Regions from separate parts of the Arthrobacter sp. E1SS-5 genome, predicted to be linked through region 3. Evidence: riboswitches for the same ligand, from Rfam matches in the RefSeq annotation. Region 3 holds a riboswitch; each other region holds the start of a gene.
What was found. Region 3 has a riboswitch for cyclic di-AMP ahead of ACIGJD_RS03910 (C40 family peptidase). Riboswitches for the same ligand answer to the same signal wherever they lie in the genome.
Positions count from the first base shown of each region.

Region 1: another riboswitch for cyclic di-AMP. It lies ahead of ACIGJD_RS10965 (LysM peptidoglycan-binding domain-containing protein); the one in region 3 lies ahead of ACIGJD_RS03910 (C40 family peptidase).
Region 2: another riboswitch for cyclic di-AMP. It lies ahead of ACIGJD_RS20210 (glycoside hydrolase family 16 protein); the one in region 3 lies ahead of ACIGJD_RS03910 (C40 family peptidase).
Region 4: another riboswitch for cyclic di-AMP. It lies ahead of ACIGJD_RS03270 (aggregation-promoting factor C-terminal-like domain-containing protein); the one in region 3 lies ahead of ACIGJD_RS03910 (C40 family peptidase).

Region 1 is NZ_CP172703.1:2,368,263-2,370,440, forward strand. It holds gene ACIGJD_RS10955 (DNA alkylation repair protein) at 1-286, opposite strand, end outside; gene ACIGJD_RS10960 (TraR/DksA family transcriptional regulator) at 283-642, opposite strand; cyclic di-AMP (ydaO/yuaA leader) riboswitch at 934-1,105, shown strand; gene ACIGJD_RS10965 (LysM peptidoglycan-binding domain-containing protein) at 1,109-1,945, shown strand; gene ACIGJD_RS10970 (protein adenylyltransferase SelO) at 2,057-2,178, opposite strand, start outside.
Region 2 is NZ_CP172703.1:4,329,828-4,332,005, forward strand. It holds gene ACIGJD_RS20200 (single-stranded DNA-binding protein) at 1-273, opposite strand, end outside; gene rpsF (30S ribosomal protein S6) at 344-649, opposite strand; cyclic di-AMP (ydaO/yuaA leader) riboswitch at 1,027-1,176, shown strand; gene ACIGJD_RS20210 (glycoside hydrolase family 16 protein) at 1,181-2,178, shown strand, end outside.
Region 3 is NZ_CP172703.1:819,943-822,120, reverse strand. It holds gene ACIGJD_RS03915 (NlpC/P60 family protein) at 1-354, opposite strand, end outside; gene ACIGJD_RS03910 (C40 family peptidase) at 517-1,203, opposite strand; cyclic di-AMP (ydaO/yuaA leader) riboswitch at 1,274-1,451, opposite strand; gene ACIGJD_RS03905 (M23 family metallopeptidase) at 1,580-2,178, opposite strand, start outside.
Region 4 is NZ_CP172703.1:662,711-664,888, reverse strand. It holds gene ACIGJD_RS03275 (ArnT family glycosyltransferase) at 1-971, shown strand, start outside; cyclic di-AMP (ydaO/yuaA leader) riboswitch at 1,142-1,302, shown strand; gene ACIGJD_RS03270 (aggregation-promoting factor C-terminal-like domain-containing protein) at 1,308-2,048, shown strand.

The DNA of each region.
Region 1 (2,178 bases), 1.5 Mb from region 3:
GCACAACGGCCGCCAACCTGCGCTCAAACACCGGACGGGAGCCGGGCCTGGGCTGTCCCCACAGGGCGGAGGCAAGCATCACCGTGGCGTCGTGGTCCAGGTCCTTGAATTTACGCAGCGTGTCGCGCACCGTGCCGCGCACCGCGCCGATGGAGGAGCCATAAGAGTCCAACGCCCAGCCCAGCCGGTTCCCGACGTCGTCCGCACGGTACCAGGCGCCCTCGTTCTGGAGGGTCCGGTCAACGAACTCCACCGCCGCGGACACCACATCCGCCGGGCCGGTCATCGTCCCCGGCCGGACGAGGCGTGCCGGATACAGAACGGCGTCCACGGCCGGGCTTCCAGCCTGCCTTCGGCAATGGGTTCCCCGCACACGGCGCAGGTTCCATAGGTCCCCGCGGCCAGGCGGGCCAGCGCCGCATCTATTTGGTCAAGCCCGGCCGAGCTCTGCTTCAGGAGGGCCGAAGCCTGCGAAAGCTCGAAAGCAATCGTGACCCCTTCGGGATCGTGCTCGTCATCGACATTGGAGTCCTGCCGGGCCGAATTCGCCGCGGCGATATCAGCCCGCAGCGCCGGCAGCAGCTCCAGCCGCCGCGCCCGCTCCTCTTCGAGCAGCACCCGGAACCGGTGGAAATCTGGCATGGAAACAGCCTAGCGGTCCAATGGCGGACTGATGTATGGAAACGGCCGGTTGCGATGAGGGAGCCGCACTATCATCACGGGTCCGTATCCGTAGCGTTACCTCTCTGGATGCCGGGGCTATAAGGCGACGTCAGGCGAGGACGGCCGGTAACATCCACACGTTTGCGTAATTCGAGAGCCGGACCTCGTCTGTTATCCAAATGTGACAATGCCCCTGCATGTGGGTTATGGTCTTCAGGTGTCCCTCTCAGTCGGGACATTCCCATCAGTATGCCGAGCCCTGCCGCTGATCATGGGATACAACCGCTCCAGCTGGCAGGGACGGGGGAACCAAGTTTCCGCGGCCACCTTGTGGCCTTGGGGTTAAGTCGATAGCGCCTCCGTCCGTAACGGGGTTGCTTCCGGCCGGGTATCTCCAGCCCGAACCCGACAGCTCACCCCGCAGGCATGGGAGAGGCGATCAACCGTGTCAAAAAATTCCACCCCTGCCCGTCACCGCGCAACTCCGGCCCGCTCCATTGTTCTCGAGGGCCTCGCCGTGACAGCCAAGTCCCAGGCCCGTTCGCTGGGCCGCCCTGCGCTGGCAGTTGCTGCAGCGTCCGGCATTGCCTTCGGCGTCGGAGCCCCGGCCCACGCCGGTGTCACCGGCCCGGACACCACTGAAAAGACCAACGTGCAGGCCTACTCCGCACCTGCGGCCCCCGTTGCCGCTCCGGCAGCGGCAGCAGGAAGCGTTCACACCGTTGTTTCCGGCGACACCCTCGGAGCCATCGCGTCGGCTTACGGTGTCAGCCTGAACGATGTCCTGTCCGCCAACGGCCTGGCCCTGTCCTCGGTAATCTACCCCGGCGACCAGATCCAGATCCCCGGAGCAAGCTACACCGCGGCACCGGCTCCCGCAGCAGCACCCGTGCAGACTGCAGCCTCCGCTCCGGCCAACACCGTCATGAACATGTCCTACGCCTCGGCCACCCCCGTGTCAGCCCCCACCGGCACGGGCACCGGCGCTGCCATCCTGGCGAACGCCTACAGCCAGCTGGGCGTGCAGCAGGACTGCACTGCCATGGTTGAGAAGGCGCTGCGCTCGGTGGGCAAGTCCGTGGGCGATCTTGCCCCCACCCAGTTCTTCCAGTACGGCACCGTGGTAAGCGCTCCTGCTCCCGGCGACCTGATCATCACCTCCGGCCACGTGGGCGTCTACGCCGGCAACGGCCAGGTTGTCAGCGGCGGCGTGAACGGCTACGACACCGAGGTGCACTCCATCAGCTGGCTCGGCGGCTACTCCGCGGTCCGCGTCGCCTAGTCTTCGCACAACCGCAGGCGCGCAACCGCGCAGGCACTAAACAAGAAGGGCGGCGGCCGGTAAAACCGGCTGCCGCCCTTCTCTTGCATCCGCCCTTCGCGTCTGCAGCTGTCAGGTCCCGCAGAAGGTCATATAGTTGCCGAAGTCTTCAGGGGCGCCTTCCGCGTAGCGTTCAAGCCCGGACCGCTCGGTGAAGGGGTCGCTGACTGCCTCCAGCAGCTGCTCCAAGGGTG
Region 2 (2,178 bases), 890 kb from region 3:
TTTTGTTTCGTAGGAGCGGCTCTTCAAGCGGCCGGTAACGATGACGCGCATTCCCTTGGTGAGGGATTCGGCAACGTTTTCGGCTGCTTCACGCCAGACAGCGGCGCGGAGGAACAGGGTCTCCCCGTCCTTCCACTCGTTGGACTGGCGATCAAAGGTACGGGGGGTGGAAGCGATGGTGAAGTTCGCTACTGCCGAACCGGACGGTGTGAACCGCAATTCCGGGTCATTGGTGAGGTTACCGATGACCGTAATGGTGGTCTCGCCTGCCATCTACTGCCTCCTTGTTCGATCCTGGGTGAAGAGTGCGTTTCCTGCGGGGTAAAGAATGAAGCCGGCTGAATTACTCAGCAACAACCTTCTGCTCTTCGGGGCGGGTGATCTTGGTGCGCATGATGGTCTCGTTAAGAGACAGCTGGCGGTCAAGTTCCTTGGCGGTCTCCGGCTTGGCGGTGAAGTTCACCACGGCGTAGATACCTTCGGACTTCTTCTTGATGTCGTAAGCCAGACGGCGACGGCCCCAGATGTCAACCTTTTCGATGGTTCCACCATCGTTGGTGATGACGTTCAGGAACTTCTGAAGCGACGGCTCAACGGTACGCTCTTCGACCTCGGGGTCGATGATTACCATCAATTCGTAAGGACGCATATGTGAACCCACCTCCTTTGGGCTAAGCGGTTACGGCATTTCCGTAACAGGAGGTTCATTTGCGATTCCATGCAATGCCTAGCCGCCGGAACGGAGGCAGGACGCAGCACAGACTTCAATATCCTAGTGCATTTGGACCCGATAGGCGATTCGCGCTTGACTCAAAGCTAGCCGGATGCTGCCGGGCGCGGGGATGTTCGGTGCTGCTATGTGGAAAACCGGCCCAGGGCCAGGCCGCTTCCGGCTTGAGGCACTTCCCACCTGCCGCCGCGTGAGTCCCGTTACCTAATTGTGATTTAAGCTCCGGATTCGTGTACGGTCGAGCGGGGGCCGCCCCCAGCCGGCCCCAATCCCGGATGACGCCCAGCTCTGCCGCTTCCGGTGATCCACCAAGTACCAGGCAGAGGCGGGGAACCCAAAGTCTCACGGGCCTGGCTTGCGCCTGCCCTGGGGTGAAGCCGCCCCTACGCGGCCGGATGCCTCATCCGAACCCGACAGCTAACTCCGCAGGCGTTGAGAGGTAACTTCCGCATGCCCGCACACCGCAACCACAGCGCCGACCCAGCGCCCCGTTATCAGAACGAGACAGTTTCCGGCACTCCCCTTCCTTCTTCCTCCGAGGCGAAACAAGGCCCCGCGCGGCGGTCCTGGCCCCTGGCTGCCGGCCTCGCCGCAGCGCTCCTCGGGGCGGCTTCCCTGGGCCTCGGCCTGGCAAACAGCACCCACCCCACGGATGTAGCCCGGGTGGCGAGCGCCTCCGACACCGGCAGTGGTGTCCCCGTAAACGATGTCCCCACGCAGGAGCCTTCAGTTGCTCCTGCCCCAGCCACGCCGGCTCCCGCACCCCCCACGGCCAGCGCTCCCGCGCCAGTCCCGGCGCCGCCCCAGGCCGCTGCCGTCCCGGAGCCACCGGCACGCGCCTCCGCGGCCACCCCCGAGGCTCCCATCGCCGTGGCGCCCGCCGCAGCCCAGCTCGCCAACAGCGGCGCGCCGATGCCCACCGGAGTGCCCGGGAACTGGACCCTGGCGTTTGCCGATGACTTCACCGGCGCCGGACTGGACACGGCCAAGTGGTCCGGCTGCTGGTTCTCCCCCGGCTGCGGAACCATGAACAAGGTCACCACCAGCCCCGCGAACGTCTCGGTGGCCAACGGAAACCTTGCCCTGGGCCTGGCATCCTCCACCTCCGGCGCGTTGGTGTCGACCAACCCGAAGGGCGGGGCAGGCACGGGCTTCCAATTCACCACCGGCTACGTGGAGGCCCGTATCAAGTTCCCCGGCAACGCAAATGGCCTCTACAACTGGCCCGCGTTCTGGACCACGGGACAGTCCTGGCCGGCCACCGGCGAGAACGACATCGCCGAGGTGCTGCAGGCCAGGATGACCGTTAATTACCATTCCACTTCCGGCTCCCAGAACCAGGGCGGCGTAGGCGGGAACTGGGCCAACGAGTACCACACATTCGGGCTGCACCGGATGGCAAACTCCTCCGATGTGTACTTCGACGGCGTCAAGGTCAAGTCCTACCC
Region 3 (2,178 bases):
AGCAGGGGCAGCTTCCTGCACTTCAACCTGGGGCTCCGGCTCGACGACGGGGGCCGGCGTGGTGGTCACAGCGGGCTTCTCAAAGCTGATGGCAATGGTGGAAGCAGCGGAAATCGGGGCGTCGATCGCGGATTCAACTTCCAGCGCGGAGGCGGGAGCGGAGTCGCGCTTGACGTTTGCATCGGCGGCGTTCGCCGCAATGCCGCTGGTCAGGACCAGGCCGGAAGCAGCGGCAATGACGGCGGCCTGGCGGCCCATGCCGCCGGCGTTGTCGCTGACAGCTTTGGCAATGACAGCGATCGAGTTGGTCTTGGTGACCTCGGCGCGGTGCCGTGCGGTAGCACGAGTCGTCATCAGTTCTCTCTTTCGTTTTCCTTGCGACCGCGTGTAGGCAGGCAAAGGGTCATAGACGCGCCGGCATCTTGGGGGTACGCCGGCGCGTCCCGAACGGGGATGTGGTTTCTAGCGGAAAAGCTTTGGGCAAAGAAATAGCCCTTGGAGCTTGGAGCCCAAGAACTATTTGTTGAGGTGGTAGTACGACGAGGTACCGGTGGCTGCAGGCGAGTGAAGCAGCGTGCCCTGTGAGGGGTTGAGTGCGCTGATCATCATGCCGTTGCCGACGTAGATACCAACGTGTGCGCCGCCGTTCTGGACAACCAGGTCACCGGGCTGCGGGGCGGAGGTGGGGCTCATGATGCTCCACGCGTTAGTGCGGGGGATGCTGATGCCGGCCTGCGCGTACACCCACTGCACGAAACCGGAGCAGTCCCAGCCGGTGACGGGGCTGGTGCCGCCCCATACGTACGAGTGGCCGATGCCGGTGTAGGCGATGGCTGCGATGCCTGAGGTGGCTGCGGAGGATACGGTCTCGGCGGTCTTGGTGACCGGGGAGACGTCCTGGCCGGCGGCAGCAGCAGTGGCGGCGCCGTTTGCCGTGTCGGTGGACTGGGTACGCACCGCTTCCACCTTTGGAGCAGCGGTGGTCTTGACCACGGGACGCTCGAAGGAAACCGTGGCCGTGGGGGCAGCGGTGACGGCGAGGGCCGTCTGGGCCGAACCGGATTCGGTGGAAGCTGAGACACCGGCAGTGGTGTCTGCAGCGGTGGCCGGCAGGCCCATGCTCAGGATGAGGCCCGACGCGGCTGCCACAACGGCAGCCTGGCGGCCTACGGTCCCGGCATTTGCACTCACGGCCTTGGACACGGCATCCAAGGGGTTGGTGCGAACCGTTTGCGCACGGTGGCGCGCAGAATTATGGCGTGAAGACACGAAGGTAGCCTCTCCCAATGCCTGCGAGGTGAGCTGTCGGATTCGGATGGGAGTCACCCGGCCACGCTGCTTCCTGGGAAGCTTGTGACTTAACCCCAAGGCCTTCTGAATGAAGGCCGAAATTGGTTCCCCCGCCCCTGCCAGACGATGAAATGCGAACGGACCTTGAGCGGTGGCAGAGTTAGGCAATCCACTCAAGAGCGTCAACTTCGGAAAAGTTGACGCGAGTTAGACGGTACAGCAGTTTTGCTTCAATGTCACATTCAGGTCACGGCGGGTCACGGCGATCTGAGAGTAAACAATCATTCGGTTACAGCCAGCCCATGGGATCGACCACTTCGCCGTTGACCTGGACCTCGAAGTGCAGGTGGCAGCCGGTGGACGCGCCGGTGGTGCCGCTCAGGGCCACAACGTCCCCGCGGGACACGGTCTGGCCCACCTTGACGTTGAAGGATGACAGGTGGTTGTACGTGGTTTCCAGCCCGTTTCCGTGGTCGATGACCACCCGGTTTCCGCCGCCGAACTGATGCCAGCCCGCGAAGGTCACGGTGCCGGTGGCGGCCGCCAGGACGGAGGTCCCGCACTGCGCCACGAAGTCCTGGCCCCGGTGGAAGTCACCCGAGCCCCCGGTAATGGGGCTGACCCTGTAACCGAAGGGGGAAGCGGTGACAAGGGAGGCCAACGGTGCGGCCAGGGTGCCGGCTGACGCGGCGCGCGTAACGGAGCCGGCCGACTGCGCACTGAGGAGTTGCTTCAGCTTTCCGTCCGGGTCCGCCTGGGTCACCACTGCCGAGCGACTGAAGTCGATCTGGGCACCGATATCGGCGGAAATCTGGGGCTGGGGCGTGACGGAGGAGGCTGCCACCGGGGCGCTGCCGGCGGCGTCAGTGGCCATAACGGGACTTGTGG
Region 4 (2,178 bases), 160 kb from region 3:
TGGCCGGCATCATCCACCCCTACTACGCGGTGGCACTGGCGCCGGGCATTGCGGCGATGGCCGGTTTGGGCAGCGTTCTGCTGTGGCAGCACCGCCGGGAGGCCGCTGCCGGCAGCTTCCTGGCTGCAGCGGTGGCCACGGCAGCCCTTATGGCCTTCTACCTGCTGGGAACCACATCCGCCTACGGCCCATGGCTGCGCTGGCTGGTGCTCGCCGGAGGTTTGGCTGCCGCAGCAGGTATCGGGCTCAACAGGTTCCTGCGCTTGCGTTCCATGCAGCGGACGACGGCGGCCCTCGCCATCGCTGCGTCGCTCGCCGGGCCGCTGGCTTACTCCGTCACTACAGCGGCGACGGCACACAGCGGGGCGATCGTGAGTGCAGGGCCAGCCTCCGGCTTCGGCGCAGGCGGACGCGGGCCGGGAGGCTTCAGTGCGGCCGGCCGAAACACCTCCGGACGGGGCACGGGGCAGGGCCCGCGGCAAAGCTTCCCCGGACAGGGCTCCCAGCAGGCCAACCCCGGCGGGCCCGGCGGGACAACCCCAGGCGGAGCCGGGGTTACTGGCGGGACAAGCCAAGGCGGAGCCGGGTTTGCAGGCGGTCCCAGGGGCGGCATGGGCGGTCTCCTCGGCGCACCCACCCCGTCGGCGGATCTTGTGGCCGCGCTCAAGGACGGCGCCTCCAATTACACGTGGGCAGCAGCGGTAGTGGGCTCCAACAATGCCGCCGGGTACCAGCTGGCAACGGAACTGCCGGTGATGGCGGTGGGCGGCTTCAACGGCACCGACCCCTCCCCCACCCTGGCGCAGTTCCAGGACCTCGTGAGGCAGGGAAAGATCCACTATTTCATCAGCGGCGAAACCATGCGGTCCACCTCCGGTTCGGATGCTGCCGCCCAGATCGCGCAGTGGGTGTCGGAGAACTTCACTCCGCAGAGCATCGGCGGCACTACTCTCTATGTCCTCGGAAGCTAACTACAGGTTCTGGTGTACGCAAAGTAACGATCGGAACTGACCCCCCGAGCAAACAGGCGCGCAGGAGATAGTGACATCCGTTACCTAAATGTGACATTGACGCGCTTTTCCTGTACCGTCGATTGGGTGCGGCTCCCGTTCGGGCCGCATATCCCGGGTTGACGCCAAGCTCTGCCGCTTCCCCGGATTCCGATTGAGCAACGGCAGAGGCGGGGGACCCACCGTCCCGGGCAATGAACGCCCTTGGGGTTAAGCACGTACGTGATCTTTCCGTGCGGCCGGATGCCCTCATCCGAACCCGACAGCTAACTCCGCAGGTGTGAGAGGCGATCAATCATGTCCAAAAACACGGCAGAACCACGCCTGCATGCCAAGGCTAAACACCGGGCAGAGCAGCAAGCAGCTACAAAGCCCGCCAAGAAGACCACCTTCGGCACACGGGCCGGGATCCTCGCAGCATCCTGCGCGGTGCTGGTGGGGGTAGGCGCGGCAGGCCAGGCGACCAGCAGCATGACTCCGGTGTCATCCACCGATTCAAACTCTTCCACGGCAGCGGCCGACGCCCAAATGAGCATCGAGAAGAGCGAAATCCGTTCCAACCCGGCAGCCTCGGTTCCGCCTGCCATCAGCGTGGCACCCCAGGCAGCGGAACCAGCCCCCGCACCTGCACCGGCAGCCCCCGCAGCAGAAGCCCCGGCCCCGGCGCCCGCACCGGCACCGGCGCCTGCTCCTGCTCCTGTTCCTGAGCCGGCACCCGCCGTCGCGGTTAATGATCCGGCCGGTGCCCAGGCGTATGCCGCCGGCCAGCTGGCAACCTTTGGCTGGGGACCTGACCAGATGCAGTGCCTGCAGACGCTGTGGACCAAGGAGTCGGACTGGACCACCACGGCCACCAATCCCAGCAGCGGGGCCTACGGCATCGTCCAGTCCCTGCCTGCCGAGAAGATGGCCAGCGCCGGTGCCGACTACCTGACCAACTACCGCACGCAGATCAACTGGGGCCTGGATTACATCAAGAAGAGCTACCAGTCCCCCTGCGGCGCACTGAACTTCCACCTGGCGCACAACTGGTACTAGGCACCTCTCCCCTGGCGCCAGCGCTTGAAGAGGGAACCACCCACTGAATCTCCCCACCTTTGGGGGCGCACGACGGCGCGTCCCCGGCCACCCGCCGTCGCACGCCTTGTTGACGGGGCAAAGTTGGGGA